One region of the Brevibacillus sp. B_LB10_24 genome, then DNA from elsewhere that is predicted to be linked to it. Evidence: riboswitches for the same ligand, from Rfam matches in the RefSeq annotation. Region 1 holds a riboswitch; each other region holds the start of a gene.
The links. Region 1 has a riboswitch for S-adenosylmethionine ahead of metX (homoserine O-acetyltransferase MetX). Riboswitches for the same ligand answer to the same signal wherever they lie in the genome.
Positions count from the first base shown of each region.

Region 2: linked by a shared signal. The riboswitch ahead of metH (methionine synthase) and the one ahead of metX (homoserine O-acetyltransferase MetX) in region 1 are both predicted to bind S-adenosylmethionine.
Region 3: linked by a shared signal. The riboswitch ahead of ACI7RC_RS17410 (methionine ABC transporter ATP-binding protein) and the one ahead of metX (homoserine O-acetyltransferase MetX) in region 1 are both predicted to bind S-adenosylmethionine.
Region 4: linked by a shared signal. The riboswitch ahead of ACI7RC_RS13565 (2,3-diketo-5-methylthiopentyl-1-phosphate enolase) and the one ahead of metX (homoserine O-acetyltransferase MetX) in region 1 are both predicted to bind S-adenosylmethionine.

Region 1 is NZ_JBJQOQ010000006.1:7,715-12,228, forward strand. It holds gene ACI7RC_RS07670 (DUF2507 domain-containing protein) at 402-878, shown strand; gene metX (homoserine O-acetyltransferase MetX) at 945-2,009, opposite strand; SAM riboswitch class I at 2,097-2,206, opposite strand; gene ACI7RC_RS07680 (aspartate kinase) at 2,319-3,560, opposite strand; lysine riboswitch at 3,742-3,933, opposite strand; gene uvrC (excinuclease ABC subunit UvrC) at 4,028-4,514, opposite strand, start outside.
Region 2 is NZ_JBJQOQ010000047.1:29,934-34,447, reverse strand. It holds gene ACI7RC_RS25835 (deoxyribonuclease IV) at 1-425, shown strand, start outside; gene ACI7RC_RS25830 (hypothetical protein) at 487-873, shown strand; gene ACI7RC_RS25825 (hypothetical protein) at 912-1,394, opposite strand; gene ACI7RC_RS25820 (YjcZ family sporulation protein) at 1,667-1,762, opposite strand; SAM riboswitch class I at 1,942-2,040, shown strand; gene metH (methionine synthase) at 2,122-4,514, shown strand, end outside.
Region 3 is NZ_JBJQOQ010000020.1:5,945-10,458, forward strand. It holds gene ACI7RC_RS17400 (MetQ/NlpA family ABC transporter substrate-binding protein) at 104-955, opposite strand; gene ACI7RC_RS17405 (methionine ABC transporter permease) at 995-1,669, opposite strand; gene ACI7RC_RS17410 (methionine ABC transporter ATP-binding protein) at 1,673-2,686, opposite strand; SAM riboswitch class I at 2,759-2,873, opposite strand; gene ACI7RC_RS17415 (LCP family protein) at 2,972-3,877, opposite strand; gene ACI7RC_RS17420 (hypothetical protein) at 4,087-4,338, opposite strand; gene ACI7RC_RS17425 (calcium-translocating P-type ATPase, SERCA-type) at 4,409-4,514, opposite strand, start outside.
Region 4 is NZ_JBJQOQ010000013.1:1,538-6,051, reverse strand. It holds gene ACI7RC_RS13575 (methylthioribulose 1-phosphate dehydratase) at 1-54, opposite strand, end outside; gene ACI7RC_RS13570 (2-hydroxy-3-keto-5-methylthiopentenyl-1-phosphate phosphatase) at 51-728, opposite strand; gene ACI7RC_RS13565 (2,3-diketo-5-methylthiopentyl-1-phosphate enolase) at 725-1,939, opposite strand; SAM riboswitch class I at 2,021-2,149, opposite strand; SAM riboswitch class I at 2,331-2,456, shown strand; gene mtnK (S-methyl-5-thioribose kinase) at 2,559-3,785, shown strand; gene mtnA (S-methyl-5-thioribose-1-phosphate isomerase) at 3,782-4,514, shown strand, end outside.

The DNA of each region.
Region 1 (4,514 bases):
CTATCCTGTCCCATTGATAGTCCGGTTAGACTCATTCTTTCACTACCGCCAAGTAAACTATTCATCGCCATCCCCCCCTCGCCGGACAGGCTTTATGTAAACGATTTCTGATCCGGACGGTGAAGCTTGTCCGAATTTGTCAAATTGTAGAGAATAGGCGTTTGGTATCTGACCACAACCATTTTACCCCTGTCTCTACAGAGCGTCAAGCGATTGATGAACTGAATTCATCTTTAGAATAAACGCAGTCAGACAGAAAAAATAAGCCGACAGCGGCACGGTACATCAAAAGCTTGCCGCGGGCTTTTGGACAGCTCTGTAACTTGGCGGGTCAAACCTGTCATGTCCGCATTCTCCGGCTCATATTGTAGTAACAATCCCAACAAAAAGGAGCCGAAACGATGCGCCAAACGATCGATCCGCTTGCTACCCTCCTCGCCCCTGACGTAATCGCCCGTGCGGAGCAAATGAATATGCCCTACCTTGGCTATCATTTTTTGCGTGAGACGATGACGCAAAAGCTGCTGGGTGAAAGCGAACCGCCAATCCTCTACTGGTTGGGCAAAGACATCGGCAGTGAATTTGGGTTAAAATCCGCCGCTGACTTGCCCATGCTGTTCATCCGGCTTGGGCTCGGAAAGCTTGATCTGGTGGAGGAAACCTCTGACTACTGTCAATTTTCCCTCACCCATCTGCTCTACGACCACCTTCCCGGCAGCCGGCTGAAACATTCCCTTTCCTTCGAGTGCGGGATCATCGCCGGAGCAATGGGCCGCTGCTTGAAGAAAAAGGTGCGGGCAGAGCTTGTCATAAGTCCCATTGTACCCGGCAAACAGCGCCTTGTCACCATCCATGTCTATTCGGAGGACAAGCACTAGGCAAAACGAGGACTCCGCCTGCATTCCGGCGGAGCCTTTTTGCTTGCTGCCGATCCCAGCCTGCTTTCATCTGTCGAAGTAAGGCTTGATAATCCTCCCCATCTTCTGAAATTCAACCAGAAACCCGTCGTGGCCGTATTTGGATTCCATCAGGTAGAAGTCGATTTTCTTCCCCAGGCGTTCCATCAGATCTGCCATATCTCGCTGATGCGAGTCAGGGTAGAGCAGGTCGCTGTCAATGGCGATACTGACTACCTTCGCCCGGACACGGGAGAGCGCCTGTTCGATGCCTCCCCGGTTTACCCCGATGTCGTGCGTATCCATCGCCTTGAGCAGGGTGAGATAGCTGTTGGCGTCAAAGCGGTCTACCAGCTTTTCGCCCTGATAGCGCAAATAGCTTTCGATTTGAAACATCGTCTGGGACGGATCGGAATCATTGGTCGCCTGCAGGCTTCGCCCGAACCGCTCCTCGAACAGCTCCGCCGTGCGGTAGGTGATCATCCCGATCATTCTCGCTACCGAAAGCCCCCGCCTCGGTCCGGCCGCAGGGTAGTAATCGCCGCCCTGCCACTCGGGATCAGATTGGATCGCCTGACGGGCCGCGTCATTATAGGCGATGGCGATCGCCGAAAACCGCGAACAGGTGGCAATCGGAAGGGCCAGCTGCATCATCTCCGGGTACTCGGTCATCCACTCGTACACCTGCATCCCGCCGACAGATCCGCCGATGACCGCATAGAGCTGTTCGACACCGAGGACCTCCAGCAGCCGGCGCTGCACCCGGACCATGTCGCGAATCGTGATGAACGGAAATCGCGAGCCATAGGGCTTGCCGTCTTCGGGACACAAGCTGGCCGGTCCCGTCGTGCCGTAGCAGCCGCCAAGTACATTGCTGCAGATCACGTAATACTTGTTGGTGTCGATCGGCATGCCTGGACCGATCAACCCCTCCCACCACCCGGCGCGCTGTTCGTCTCCAGCTACGTAGACATCTCCGGTCAGCGCATGGCAGACCACCACGGCGTTGTTCGCCTCGCGGTCATATGTCCCATACGCCTGATACCCTACTTCTACCTGCCGAATACATTCTCCTGATTCGAGAACCACATCCCCGATTGCCACACGTTTCACTTGCGCTTCCCCCTTGCCGATTAAAAGAAAAAACAAACCCCCTCTTCTTTGGAGAAGAGGGGGTGCAACAGACATCCCGGTCACCCACTCTTATCTCTCAAGTGCACGCTGTTACACTTGTAGGATTTAGCACCTCTCCGCTCTTGCGGGGTTGCCGGGTTTCATCGGGCCAGTCCCTCCACCACTCTTGATAAGAGTCTTTTGTGAAATTGTCAAACTACACCAAACCATAGCCATTTTAAAAACTTTTCTTAATCATACGCCGGGAGTCTTTTCCTGTCAACCGCCAAACGGAGATTTTGGGGCTCCTCAGATGCCGTGAACGACCGCTTCCTCTGCCACGTCAAGCCCGAACGCCGTATGCAGGGTGCGCACGGCCAGGCTGGTCTGCTCGGCGGGAATGACGCAGGATACCTTGATGTCGGAAGTAGAGACCATCTTGATCGAGATGTCCTGCTCCGCAAGCTGTTGGAACATTTCGGCGGCGACGCCCGGATTGGTGATCATCCCTGCGCCGACGATCGAGACCTTGGCCAAGCCCGATTCGTGCTCCACCTTGTCAAAGCCGAGTGCTTCCTGAAAAGCGGCCAGCGTTCCGAGTGTCCTATCCAGATCATCCGAAGAAACGGTGAAGGAAATATTGGTGACGGCGGCATCGTACGAGCTTTGAATGATAATGTCGACGTTGATTTGGGCACCCGCCAAGGTGTTGAACAGCCGCGACAACGTCCCAACTCGAGCCGGCATTCCTACGACGGTAATCTTGGCGATATCTTCATCGTGGGCAACACCGCTTACTACTCTTCCTGTTTCCATATCGGCAGCCTCCTCTACGCAAGTTCCTTCTTCTGGTGAAAAGCTTGATCTGACCACTAATTTCACCTTGTATTTTTTCGCCGCTTCCACGGATCTGGGATGAAGCACCCCGGCACCGAGGATCGCCAGCTCCAGCATTTCATCGTACGAGATGCTGTCCAATTTTTGCGCCATCGGAACGACGCGCGGGTCGGCGGTGTATACACCGGATACATCGGTAAAAATTTCACATTTATCCGCCCGCAAGCTCCCGGCCAGCGCCACGGCAGTCGTGTCTGATCCGCCGCGTCCCAATGTCGTGATTTCGCCTTTTTCGCTGATCCCCTGAAAACCGGCGACGATGACAATGCGTCCCCGCTGCAGCTCCGAACGTATCCGGGCGGGGTCCACTTCCTGAATTCGGGCTTTTCCGTGCACGGATTCCGTGGCGATGCCCGCCTGCCAGCCGGTCAAAGAGACCGCCTCATATCCTTTTTGCTGCAGGGCCATGGCCAGCAGTGCGATGGAAACCTGTTCGCCCGTCGTAAGCAGCATATCCATTTCCCGCGCTGACGGATTGGGTGAGATCTGTCTCGCCATCTCGATCAAAACGTCTGTCGACTTCCCCATGGCCGAAACGACCACCACCATGTCGTTGCCCGCGTTTTTATACTCAATAATCCGGTCTGCGACCCGCATGATGCGTTCGACAGTCCCCACCGAGGTGCCGCCGTACTTTTGCACAATCAAACCCATTCTGGCTTCTCTCTCCTTCTCTCTTGGATCCGATACGTAAATCAAGTGGGTAAACGTCTTATTGTCAGAAATGATTTAAAAAAGGCAACGACGAGGATGTAACCTGCCGCTGCCACGTGTGGACATACCGGTTCCTCCTTCCCTACTCCGAGCAGCAGTCAGTATCAAACAGACTCCTGTTCAGTGAGTTAGCTCTCCATCCGGGTGATAGGCAATCACGCGGATGACAGTCCTGCGCTTGTTCAACGCAGACCCAGCACGGCAGATGTCGAGCAAATCGGCCGCACTTCGGCGAATGCCCCTTTCCCGCTCCCGTCGTCGATGCCCGCATCTCGAAGAGGGTACTCATGGCCTTCGCGCCTCTAGCTCACTTCTGCGATTCGGTTGGGAGCTTTAACTCTCCAAACGAGGGAAGTGAGTTCTAGTTATTCATTTGAAAGGGATTATACCACGTAAACAAGCGGCGTTCAATTCATTTTGCGCAGATACTTGATGATTTCACGCGCCAATTTGTCACCGAATCCCAATTGCCGATACTCCTCTACACTCGCCTGACGCATCCGTTCGATCGACCCGAAGTGTTGAAACAGCAGCTTTCGTCTCCGTTCGCCAACGCCTGGAATCTCGTCGAGCTGTGAGCTGAGCAGCGACTTGCTGCGGGCACTCCGGTGGAAGGTGATCGCAAAACGGTGCACCTCGTCCTGAATGCGCTGCAGCAGGTAAAACTCGTAACTGTCCCGTTTCAGCTCGACAGGCGCGGGCGGGTCGCCAAACAACAGCTCCGCGGTTTTATGTTTCTCGTCCTTGGCCAGTCCGCACACCGGAATGTACAGCCCCAGCTCGTCCTGGAGCACTTCCATCGCCGCGCTGATCTGCCCCTTGCCGCCGTCGATGACGATCAGATCGGGCAAATCCTGGTTCTCTCTCAGGAGCCGAGTGTAGCGGCGGCGGATC
Region 2 (4,514 bases), on a different contig from region 1:
TGGTCCTGCTGGAGAACAACGCGGGGCAGGGTGGGCGGATGGGGACGACCCTGGAAGAGTTGACCGAAGTGCGCAGCCTGCTGGCCCATCCGGAAAAAATCGGCTTTTGCCTCGATACCTGCCATGCCTTTGCCAGCGGCATGTGGACGGGCGGAAATTGGCCGCAAGTGGCTGAGAAAGCGAGGGGCATGGGCTACCTGTCGCATTTGCGGGCCGTGCATCTCAACGATTCCCGCTACCCGTCCGCATCGCGCCGCGACCGCCATGCCAACATCGGGCAAGGCGAGATCGGGGCTGAATCGTTGGTGGAACTTTTGCAAACCCCGGAAGTAGATGAACTTCCCGTCATCCTGGAAACGCCGACTCCCGCATCGGGATCTCACCGGGAAGAGATCGCCTTGGTAAACCGTTTGCTCGATCGCTAGTTCGATCGCTGGTATCTTTGCCCTGCTTCGTGCTAAAGTAAGGTGTGGAGGCGATAGCAAAGTGAAGCGATTGGTAAAAGTGACAATCCGGGATTTTTCCGCGATTGCCGAAAACCTGAATGAACCGGGCGAACTGGCCCTCTATGAGTCGGCGAACGGACGTACATACGAAGCCGAGATTGAGCCGGATGGCTATGCGGTTGTCGACGTGACCGATGAAGATTACATCGAACTGGCTCCCGGCGAATACCAGATCATGATCGAAGAGTGGACGGCGGCAGGAAAGCTGGGTGAGCTCACCCTCGAAACCAAATCCGACCCTGAGAACGACATGAACCTGCTTTACCGCGGGGTGGACGCCGACGGCCGCGAGGTGCAACAAGCCCAGTCGCTGCCCAAGCAGGTAGTATCGCAGCTGGCCAAAACCTGGTTTGGCAGCGGAAAGTAAAAACAGCAGCAGGTATCGCACCTGCTGCTGTTTTCCTTTCAACATGACGGCTTCTTGCGCTGTGCTTCCAGCTCGTCGAACAGTTTTCTGGTCAGGGCCTCCTTGTCTGAGGAGTGCTCCCATTCCGATTTAAAGCGGCGCAGCGATTCCAGCAGAGATTGCTCTTCCTCGGCAACGGCAAATGACTCGAAGTTCTCCTTCGGGTCGAACCACATCAGCCGATCGTCGAGCCCGCTGCGAAGATACGTTTCCTTCCAGTGGTCCGGAAACGAATAAGGCTGCTCGGCGAGGACGATCCCCAGCACGTCGTCTGATTGGAGCGGGAGAAAGTAATCGTACTGGTCTTTGTAACCGCCTTCGGACAAGCGGAGTATCTCCAGCGTATAATGCAGGTAATGCTGTCCAGTTTCTTTGTCTTTGACAATCTGGTACCGTTCAAAATCGTTTTCTTTCAGCTTGTTTACCGTGTCCAGCTTGGCCATAAATGCATCTCTCGGAAAAAATTGGGCATGCTCGTTCATCCGTGTAACCCCTTTGTCATTCATCGTACGGTTTAGCTTCATGGTAGCAAAAAGCGGTGCTGCTGACAAATCGAAAAGGCAGTGAACTCGTTCAGCTTCGCTGAACATCGGGGAATCAGATGGGGACTCTACCCCACCTGATTCAAGGCCCACCTATAGAGGTGGGGGTCTTAACCCAATAAATCGATATCGAATAAACTCGGGGAACTGCAGTCCCAAACAAAAAGAGCCGCGGCAATGACCGGGCTCTTCTGGCATTTGTTTGATACCGATTAGTTGTCTGTGCTTCCCACGATTACGAGTAGAATAAACAGCACCAGCACGACGGCGAAATTTTCGAAAAACCCTCCACAGAACGATGTGCTCATTTCTTGTTCCTCCTCCTTTCGATTATGCTCTAGTGTATACACTTTTGACTAGTTTGTTGTGGGCAGGTATCTTGGTGCCCGGCAAAATGGGCTGATCACCATTCAGCCTGAAGACCGCTCATTGACGAAGCAGCAAGCAAATGCTAATATATAATGAATAAAAAATTGCATGACAAGTACTCTTATCAAGAGAGGTGGAGGGACTGGCCCTGTGAAGCCTCGGCAACCGGTATCTGGTGCCAATTCCAGCAAAGCGCGCTCGCTTTGACAGATAAGAGAGGAGCATAGTCATTTTGTGCGCAATCCTCTTCTTATATGCCGGGAAGAGGTATTTTTATGTCAGAAAGAGGTTATTTACGATGAGCAAACCGAGTTTTCAAGAGCAACTGTGTCGTAAAATTCTCATATTGGACGGCGCGATGGGAACGATGCTGCAGCAGGCAGACCTGACAGCAAAAGACTTTGGCGGCGAGGAGTATGAAGGCTGCAACGAAATCCTCAACCTCACCCGGCCGGATGTGATTCGCTCTATACACGAAAAGTACCTGGAAGCGGGAGCCGACATCATTGAGACCAATACATTCGGGGCGACTACGGTGGTGCTAGCCGAGTACGACCTGCAGGAGAAGGACGAAGAAATCAACATAGAGGCTGCCCGGATCGCCCGTGCTGCGGCGGATGCGGCATCCACTCCCGAGTGGCCGCGCTATGTAGCCGGATCGATGGGTCCGACGACCAAGACGCTGTCACTGACGGGCGGGGTTACGTTTGAAGGGCTGGTAGAGACCTACTACCGCCAGGCCAAGGCCTTAATGATCGGCGGAGTGGATGTGCTGCTCTTGGAGACGTCGCAGGATACGCTGAATGTGAAAGCTGGAGGGATTGGTATCCGCCAGGCCTTTTCCGAGCTGGGACGGGAAGTGCCCGTGATGATCTCAGGCACGATCGAGCCGATGGGCACCACCCTGGCGGGCCAAAATATCGAAGCGTTCTACGTTTCCATCGAACATCTAAAGCCGGTGTCGGTCGGTTTAAACTGCGCGACCGGACCGGAGTTCATGCGCGACCATCTGCGGACCTTGGCCGACCTGTCCGGGTGCGGTGTAAGCTGCTACCCCAATGCCGGCTTGCCGGATGAAAACGGACACTACCATGAATCGCCGCAATCCCTGGCTGCGAAGATGGCCGCTTTTGCCGAAAGAGGATGGCTCAACATCGCCGGAGGCTGCTGTGGAACGACGCCGGAACACATCAAGGCGATGGCGGAGGCGCTCAGCGGCTACGAACCTCGTCCCTTGGAATCCAAGCCGCTTGCCGCGGTGTCGGGGATCGATGTCGTCTACGTGGAGGAGGACAACCGGCCGCTTTTGGTCGGCGAGCGGACAAACGTCATCGGTTCGAAAAAGTTCCGTGATCTGATCGCCGCCGGACAGTATGAGGAAGCGTCCGATGTCGCCCGCGCCCAGGTCAAGCGGGGGGCCCACGTCATCGACGTCTGCCTGGCCGACCCGGACCGGGACGAACTGAAGGATATGGAGAACTTTCTCGGCTATGTGGTGAAAAAGGTAAAAGCTCCGCTGATGATCGACTCGACCGATGCTGAAGTGCTGGAATTGGGGTTGAAATTCTCGCAGGGCAAGGCGATCATCAACTCGATCAACCTGGAGGACGGATTAAAGCGCTTTGAAGAAGTAGTGCCGCTCATCCATCGCTACGGCGCGGCGGTCGTCGTGGGGACGATCGAGGAGTCCGGGATGGCGGTCACTCGCGAACGCAAGCTGGAAGTGGCGAAGCGCTCCTACGATCTCTTGGTCAACCAGTTCGGGGTGAAGCCGCAGGACATCATTTTTGACCCGCTGGTCTTCCCGGTCGGGACAGGGGATGAACAGTACATCGGATCGGCGTTGGAAACCGTCGAGGGAATCCGCCTGATCAAGCAGGAGATGCCGGAGTGCAAGACGATTCTCGGCGTCAGCAACGTCTCGTTTGGTTTGCCGCCGGCAGGTCGGGAAGTGCTGAATGCGGTCTTCCTGTACCATACGACCCTGGCCGGCCTGGATTATGCGATCGTCAATACGGAGAAGCTGGAACGCTACGCTTCGATTCCGCAGGAGGAGCGGGAGCTGGCGGAAGCGCTGCTGTTCAGAACCAATGACGAGACGCTGGCGGCCTTTACGGATTTTTACCGCCAGAAGAAAGTAGTCGTAAAAAAAGAGGCTTCGACGCTGACCCTGGAGGAGCGATTGGCCAATTACGTCGTGGAAGGCTCGAAAGAGGGCCTGATCCCCGACCTGGAGGAAGCGCTGAAGAAATACGCTCCGCTCGATATCATCAACGGGCCGATGATGGCGGGAATGGAAGAGGTCGGAAGGCTGTTTAACGCTAATCAGCTGATCGTCGCGGAAGTCCTCCAAAGTGCCGAAGTCATGAAGGCGGCAGTGGCGTTTCTCGAACCGCTGATGGAGAAGACGGAATCGGCCACCAAAGGAAAGGTCCTGCTCGCTACCGTGAAGGGGGACGTCCATGACATCGGCAAAAATCTGGTTGAAATCATCCTCTCCAACAACGGGTACAACGTGGTGAACTTAGGCATCAAGGTACCGCCGGAACAGTTGATCGCCGCTTGCCGGAGCGAAAAACCGGATATTGTCGGATTGTCGGGCTTGCTTGTCAAGTCGGCGCAGCAGATGGTGGTGACGGCCCAGGACATGCGTTCGGCGGGCATCGATGTGCCGCTGCTGGTGGGGGGAGC
Region 3 (4,514 bases), on a different contig from region 1:
GAATCAGGTTTCATACTCTTTTACATCTAGATAAAAGTGTATAAATGAAAAAACCCGTTTGCAACTGTCGCAAACGGGTTTCCTAGCGGTCAGCCGGGCCGTATTAAAACGCCGGTACAATCTCGCCTTTAAATTGCTCTTCGATATATTTCTTTACTTCTGGTGTATTCAACGCTTCTGCAAGCTTCTTGATGGCGTCAGAATCTTTGTTGTCAGGACGAGCCACCAGGTAGTTGGCATATGGAGAATCCTTGTCTTCCACTGCCAGTGCGTCTTTCGTCGGGCTCAAATTGGCTTCCAGGGCGTAGTTGGTGTTGATCAGGGCCAGATCTACTTCATCCAGGACGCGCGGCAGCATGGCTGCTTCTACTTCCTTAAACTTGACGTTTTTCTTGTTTTCCACGACGTCTTTGGCCGTTCCGGAAATGCCAACGCCTTCTTTCAATTTGATTACGCCGTTTTTCTCCAACAGAGCCAGTGCGCGTCCGTTGTTGGTCGGATCGTTGGGAAGAGCGATGGTTGCGCCTTCCGGCAGTTCGTCCAGGGACTTGTATTTTTTCGAATAGGCGCCAAACGGCTCGATGTGTACAGCTACGACCGGTTGAAGGTCCATGTTTTTGTCTTTATTGAACTGCTCCAGGTACGGGAGGTGTTGGAAGTAGTTCGCGTCCAACTGCTTTTCGTCCAACTGCACATTAGGCTGGACGTAATCCGTAAACTCTTTGATCTCCAGATTGATGCCTTCTTCCTTCAGCTTCGGCTGGATAAACTTCAGAATCTCCGCGTGCGGGGTCGGGGAAGCACCTACTTTCAGAGTTACCTCCTGTTGTTTTTCCCCTCCGGCATCGCCACCAGACGAGGCATTCGAGGCCGGTGCAGATTCGTTTTTGCTGCCGCAAGCGGACAGCGAGAGTGCCAGCGTTAAAGCAAGCGCGGATACGATCCATTTTTTCATGATTTCTTTTCCCCCTTAAGGATTTATATATTGTGACTCCTACTTTCGGCTGAAACGGATCACCAGTCGATCCCCCAGCATCTGCAGGATTTGAACCAACACCAATAAAATTACGACAGTGACAATCATGACGGTTGTTTGAAACCTCTGATAACCGAAGCGAATGGCCAAATCTCCCAGTCCGCCGCCGCCAATCACACCTGACATCGCCGTGTAGGAGACCAGCGTTACAGTTGTGATCGTGATTCCTGCGATCAGGCCGGGACGCGACTCCGGCAGCAGGACCCTCCGGATGATCTGCCAGTTGGACGCTCCCATGGATTGTGCCGCTTCGATCACTCCGCGGTCCACTTCGCGCAGCGAGGTCTCCACGAGCCGGGCGAAAAAGGGCGCGGCTCCGATGACCAACGGCGGTATGGTGCCTTTTACCCCCAGCGATGTGCCCACGATAAACTTGGTCACAGGAATCAGAAGGATCATCAAGATGATAAACGGAACAGAACGAAGGACGTTGACGATAAAGGATACAATGGCATAAAAAAACCGGTTTTGCAGCAGCTGCCCCTTCGAGCTGAGGAACAGCAGAATGCCCAGCGGCAGGCCGATTACGACAGTGAACAGTGTGGAGAAGCCGAGCATGGCCAAGGTGTCAATCGTCGCCTGGCTGATGTCTTCCCAGTCAATGTCTGCCAATAACTGCCAAAGCTGCTCCATTTTTTAGATCACCTCCACTTCAAGCCCGCGCCCTCGCAGCGATTCAATCGTCCGTCTGCCGCGTTCGGCGTCGCCTTCCAGCTCAACGACAAGCTGACCGTACGGGGTCTCTTTCATGCGGGATATCGTTCCCTGCAGGATGTTGAAGGAAGTCCCCGTCTCCTGCATCGTTTGGAATAAAATCGGCTGATAGGTCTGTTCACCCAAGAAGGTGATGCGAATGATCGTGCGGTCATTCGCCGACTTTTCGTGGGAAACTGCTTCTTTCAGCTCGACAGAATCGGCAACCTGCTCGACAAACTCTCTGGTTACGCGATGCTGCGGCTTCAGGAAGACATCGACCACCTTGCCGGACTCGACGATCTTCCCCCCGTCGATCACTCCTACCCGATCGCATATCGACCGGATGACGTGCATTTCGTGCGTAATCAGTACGACGGTAATCCCCAGTTTGCGGTTGATATCCAGCAAAAGCGCGAGAATCGAATTCGTCGTTTGCGGATCGAGCGCCGAAGTGGCTTCGTCGCAGAGCAGCACCTTGGGGTCGTTCGCCAGTGCCCTGGCAATTCCCACACGCTGTTTCTGCCCGCCGGACAATTGGGATGGGTATTTGTTCCGATGCTCCTGCAGTCCGACGAGGGCCAACAGATCAGTCACCTTCTGCTCGATTGCGGCCTTCGGTGTTTTTGCCAGCTTCAGCGGGAAAGCGATGTTGTCTGCCACGGTTGCGGATGACAGCAAATTGAAGTGTTGGAAAATCATTCCAATCTGCCGCCGCTGCTGCTGCAGTTTCCCGTCGTCCAGCGCAGTAAGCTCGACTCCATCTATCAGGACGCGGCCGGAAGTGGGCTTCTCCAACAGATTGATGCAGCGAATCAGTGTGCTTTTTCCGGCGCCGGAGTGTCCGATGACCCCGTATATCTCGCCTTTTTTTATGGAAAGATCAATACCGCGCAGCGCCGGCACCATTTTTCCGTCTACTCTATAATCCTTGTGAAGATTCTCTAAACGAATCAACCACATCACCTCCTGTCACGAAAAAAACCCCTTTTTCCAAAATGAAAAAGGGGTTGTATGCAAATCCGCCCCTTCTCATCTCTCAAGATTCGTCATCTTGTAGGAATTGGCACCGCGACACCCATCCGTTGAATGGGCCGGCTGCCGGGCTTCATAGGGCCTGTCCCTCCGCCTCTCTTGATAAGAAGAATTCCGTTATCATGTTAAGAATTCACGTTTAAATACAAAATGGATTATATTCGAAATGCCCGGAAAAAGTCAATGGAAATCTATTTTCCACTGACTCTACGAAGGATCAGCCGACTGATGCTGCAATTTCTCCCGAACGAAAGCCTGCACATCCGGGATCGACGGCAGCAGCACAGAACCGCCGCGGTTCACTTCCTGGAAAGCATTCGGCTGGGGCAGCTGATACCCTTCCGCTTCTGCTTTGTGTAAGGTGAGGCACAGGCCGGCCAGTTTGATCATATCCATGGACGTCAGGTTGGTCTGGACGTACGGACTCACCTTTTCCAAAATGTTAGGCAGCTGGATGACGGACATGCCGCTCTGCAATTGATCGGCAAGGGCAGTCAGCAGTTTGCGCTGTCTTTCCGTCCGGGTGTAGTCGGACGTCGCATCATGGCGGAACCGTGCATACTGGAGCGCCTTGTCCCCGTCCAGATGCTGCAGTCCCTTTTTCAGATTGATGTCGTACTTCCCTTTGTCTCCCGGATCCCGGTAGTACATGTTCTTCTCGACATCGATATCGACACCGCCGACGGCGTCGATCAAACTCTTAAACCCTTCAAAGTCGGTAATCACGTAGTAGTTGACGGGAATTCCCGTAAACTGGCTTACCGTCTCCATCGCCAGCGACGGCCCGCCATGTCCCAGCGCCGCATTGATCCGCGATTCTCCGTAGCCGGGTATGTCGACATACGTATCCCTCAGGATGGAAAAGATATCATACGTCTTGCCGACAGGATCGATGCTGACCAGCAGCATGCTGTCGGAGCGCGGCACTTCATTGCGGTCCCTCGCATCAACCCCCATCATCAGGATGTTGACGCGTTCTTTCCCGCCCCAGAGAGGAATTTGCTCTTTATTCGGCTTCTTGCCCGAATCCGGGTCTTTCACAATGTTGGGCTGTTGAATATCTTTTGCAAACGTGTAGAAGCTGTATCCGTAATAGCCCCCAATGGCTATCATCACCAAAAGCAGCACGGCAAATATGCGTTTTAGTTTTCGTCTCAAAAGTACCACCTGTCTTTTTTGGCGCTCACATCATGACCGCATCATATGTCGCAATTTGTCACTTTATCCACTTAGTATACTATATGAGTTTGAAATGACACACCCATAATTTTAGGAAAAAAAAGATACCTTTGAGGTATCCAAATGACTTTTATCCTGCTTCTTTACTTGAATAAGGAGCTCTTCAGCTTATCCTGCGCCGGCACCTTCAACAAATAAACGGTTTGCAATGCGTCTCCATTCAGCGTCTTGTAAATCCTCGTCTTGTATTCAATCCCGGCCTCGTCCAGATAAGCCTTCCAAGCCAGGAATACGAGTTTGTCTGTCGTGCGAAGCAGCGTCACCCACCATTTCTGCTCCAGATAGTACGCGATGATCGAGCAAGCTAGCGCAAGCGTGAATGCGAATAGTTCCATCGCATCCCCTCCTTTGTGCTAACCTATGCCGAATGCAGTGCCGCGTCCCCTTGTTTTCTCTTCGTTTCCGTCAACGGGCCATGCCTTGCCGCTTTGCCGTTGATGCGTCCGCGTAATTGGACCGCAGCGCACCCCCGATTCCGGCTACAAAGGTCGGCACCCCTGCCGCCACCAGC
Region 4 (4,514 bases), on a different contig from region 1:
GTCCAGACGCCGAAAAGCATCTGTGCGCTGTTCGAGAGTAGTCGTTGTCATCATGACAGTTTCACCTCCTCAATTGTTTGCAAGTTTTGCAGAATATGAATCACATCGTAAAACGTCGCGAACGGCTGGTAAGGCAAGCCCAGCTCTTGGCATTTCTGTTCTAAGAGAGAGCGGGCGATGACAAAATCGGCGATTTTTGCCCCCGCCAGATCAGTAATGCTGTCTCCGATTACGATGCGCTGATAACGCTTGGAATCATAACCGCGGATGATCGCTGTTTTGCACATGCCGCAGTCGTTGGAACAGTGTTCATCACAGCGGTGCGGCCAGGTAATCGTGATCCGATCCTGCGAAAAATCGCTGCCGTTGCAGTAAATCCGATTTTCCAGCTGGAAGCGGGCGAGGATGGGGTAGACGAAAAAGTCGATGCCGCCGCTGGTGATCAAAAGCTCAATGCCCGCCTCGTCGCAAAAACGGACGAACTGTTCAAAACCTGGGCGAATCTTCGCGTCTTTGACGATAAACTGAACGATCTCATCTTTTAAAGCAGAAGGCAGCATGGCGAATAATTGGCCGACTCCTTCTCTGATGCTCATCTGCTGCGTCAGGATTTTTTGCATCAGGGGTTCCGCTTCCGGCGGGGCAAAACGGCGCATGATCGCAGCGATGTTGTCCTTTTCCGTGATCGTGCCGTCAAAGTCGCAGAACAGGATAATTTGCTTGCTCACTTGGCGCCACCCCACTTCTCTAGCGCGATCGCCAACGGTTCGGAATGTCTGGCAGCTTCCTCGAGGGAAATTCCGCTGACGGCAGCATCGATCGCCGCGACGAACGCTTTTGCTCCGTCAGTGGCACCGCCCGGATGGCCGTGAATACCGCCGCCTGCGTTGACCACTTGATCGACGCCGAAATCGGCATAGAGCTGGGGCACAAGGCCGGGATGAATCCCCGCAGACGGCACAGGGAAGGGACGCTTCAACGTCTGATGCGGCTGCGTCAGACTGTCTGCCAGTTTGAGCGCATCCGACTTATCCAGGGCGACATTGCCGTACGGCGACGGGAACAAGACCAGGTCGGCGCCGGCCAGCCGCATCAGTTTGCCCAGCAAAAGCGGCGTGGCGATGCCGTAGTCGGGCGAAGGGTAATAGGCTCCCGCCAATGCCGGATGGGACATGATCGGGATGGTGATGTCGGGATCGGCAGCCAGGCGGTGCAGCACGTCAAAGCCATATGCCAACACGTTGAACAACAGGCAGGTGGCTCCCGCTTCGACCGCCCGCTTTGCCTTTTCCGGCAGCTGGTGGCTCGGGCCGGTCAGATTGGCAGCGTAGAGAACGGGTTTGCCGGTCTTTGCCTCGACTTCTTTGGCGATTTGCCCGAAAGCGGATATGCGTTCGAGGAACGGGGCGCGGTCGTCGGCAAAGAAGATTTCATCGTCCTTGATCAGGTTGACGCCGCCTAGCGCCTGTGCGCGAAATTGCGTTTTCAAGTCGTCAAAAGGAAGGCCCAGGCACGATTTGAAAATGCTCATCAAGAGCGGCCGTCCGTGAACCTTTGTCAGCTCTCTCAGTCCGTCAATTCCGAACTTGGGGCCGGGAAAGGCGGATGTAAAGGAAGGCGGGAACTGGACGTCGATCAGCTTGATTTTTCCGTCCATCGACAGCTTTCCGAATATACCGGTCAAGAGCGAGGGGATGTCTTTGGTAAAGTTGCGAACCGGGTAGCTTACGGTGATCAGGCCGCGGGTTTCGCCGTTTTCAAGCACGGACAGCGGCTCGGTGCCGGCCGGCTCGCCGAGATATGGGCGAAGTTCCGCTTGTTTGGCCGCGGGCAGGTCGGTCCACGAGCCTACGGTCATGCCGACAGCAATGGCAGCAGCCTTTTTTTCCAGATCTTTCGCTTGCGTCAAGTAGGTGACCAGGATGCGTTCCTCATTCACGTGCGCAGGCCTCCTTTCGGATATAAGACAATAAAAAAACCGCCTACGAGAGGAGAGGCGGCAGGGTTTCCAAGCGTTCTCCTCTCATCTCTCAGAAGCCGCACCACATGCGGTTCTGCAGGATTTAGCACCGTTTCGCACTTTATGAAAAGCAGCGCGCCGGTTGCCGGGCATCATCGGGCCAGTCCCTCAGCCATCTCGCGATAAGAGTTTATGGAAGTATACGTTTGTCACTTTCGCTGTTGCTAGTAAAATCATATGACGTTTAACTGCAAGCGTCAAGCCTGAGTTTGCCGCCCCGCTGCTGCCAGTTGAAATGCGTGCGGAAGAATCTTGACAGATGCTGCTCCACTGTGTAAGATTCAACTAACAATCACATACGACTTGGATGACCTTATCCAGAGACGGTGGAGGGACTGGCCCGATGAAACCCGGCAACCGACATTTCGACAGATCACAACAGTCGCAATGCACGGTGCTAAATCCTGCAGAAACAAACAATTCTGGAAGATAAGGGGAATAACGTTGACTACTGGATACAACGACCTCTTCTCTCCGGGGAAGAGGTCGTTTTTTTTCATTTTTGATTGATTATCAGCCGAAGGGAGCAAGAGAGGATATGGCTTATCGTCCGTTGTCTGAACAAGAAGCCGTTGAATACGTCAGGAATTTGCCTGATCTATTTGACCGTAATGCCGCATTGACAAGCCGTGAGATTGGCGACGGCAACCTGAACCTGGTATTTCACATCCGAGATGATCGAGCGGATAAGAGTGTGATCGTCAAGCAAGCGCTGCCGTATGCCCGAGTCGTCGGCGAGTCTTGGCCGCTGACGCTGGACCGGTCCCGGATTGAGAGTGAAGCTTTGAAGATTCAGCACAAGCTGGCACCCGGGCTGGTTCCGCTGGTCTATCACTACGACAGCGAGTTGGCGCTGACGGTGATGGAGGATTTGAGCAACCACGTGATCATGCGCCAAGGGCTGATCGCGGGCAACCGCTATCCGCTGTTTGCCAAGCACATCGGACGTTTTATAGCCCATACGCTGTTTTTTACTTCCGACCTGGGCTGCGACCCGTTCGAGAAAAAAGCGCTGGTAGGGAAGTTTATCAATCCGGAATTGTGCAAAATCACGGAGGATTTGGTCTTTACTGATCCTTATGAAGATGCTCCAACCAACAATTTTAACCCGCTGATCCGCAAGGAAGTGGAAGCGATCTGGAACAACGCGGAATTAAAGCGGGAGATTGCCCATCTGAAGTACGGCTTCTTGACGAAGGCGGAGGCGCTGCTGCACGGCGATTTGCACACGGGCAGCATTTTCGTCACGGAAACGAGCACGAAGGTGATCGATCCGGAGTTTGCTTACTACGGGCCGATCGGCTTTGACATCGGTGCCGTGATCGCCAACCTGCTGCTCAATTACGCCGCCCAGTCCGGCTTGCAAAGCGATCAGGAACAGCGCAAGGAGTACCGGAAATACCTCCTGGAGACGGCGGAAAACGTTTGGGAAGAATTCGTCTCGCAATTTGTGCAACTCTGGCATCGCCAGGCAAAAGAGCGCAGTGCCCATGTAGAAGGATTCTGGCAGGAGTACGTGGTCAACCTGCTGGCTGACAGCGCAGGGTATGCCGGCTGCAAGATGCTTCGCCGAGTGATCGGGCTGGCCGGAGTTGCCGACCTGAACAGCATTCAGGACGATGCGGCCCGGGCCGATGCAGAGCGGCTGGCGCTGGCGATCGGGCAGGCTCTGATCCTGGAGCGCCGCTCGTTAAAAGGCAGCACTGACATCAGCGATCTCGCATGCCGGGTGACGGCAGCGTTTGGACAGGAGGCAGTCTTATGAGTAGTGCGGCAAAACGTTTGGTGCCGCTGGAATGGGCGGGAGATCATCTGCGGCTCCTCGATCAGACCCGTTTACCAGTCGAAGAGGTCTATTTGCAGCAGACGACGGTACAGCAAGTTTGGGAGGCGATCCGCCACCTGCAGGTGCGGGGCGCGCCTGCCATCGGCATGGCTGCGGCTTACGGACTCTACCTTGGCATCAGGGAGAGCACGGCAGGGAACTTTGGCGATTTTTGGCGGCACGTCGAAGAACAAGCCGACTATCTGGCCTCCTCCCGACCGACGGCGGTCAATCTGTTCTGGGCTTTAGACCGGGTAAAGGCGCGGGTCAGGCAGGAAGAGGGCAAGCCGATCGAAGAGATCAAGCAGGCTGTCCTGGCGGAGGCGCTGGCCATTCAGGAAGAGGATGAGCGCGTCTGCCGCGCGATCGGTGAGAACCTGCTGACCTTGCTGCAGGACGGGATCGGGGTCCTGACCCACTGCAACGCCGGCTCGCTGGCAACGGCCGCCTACGGGACGGCGACGGCTCCGTTTTACCTGGCGAAGGAGCGGGGCTGGAATTTGCGGGTGTACGCAGACGAGACACGCCCCGTCCTGCAGGGATCGCGCTTGACCGCCTACGAGCTGCAGAGCGCGGGGATCGATGTGACGCTGATCTGCGACAATATGGCGGCAACCGTCATGGCTCAAGGAAGGGTGCAGGCAGTCATCGTCGGAACGGACCGGGTGG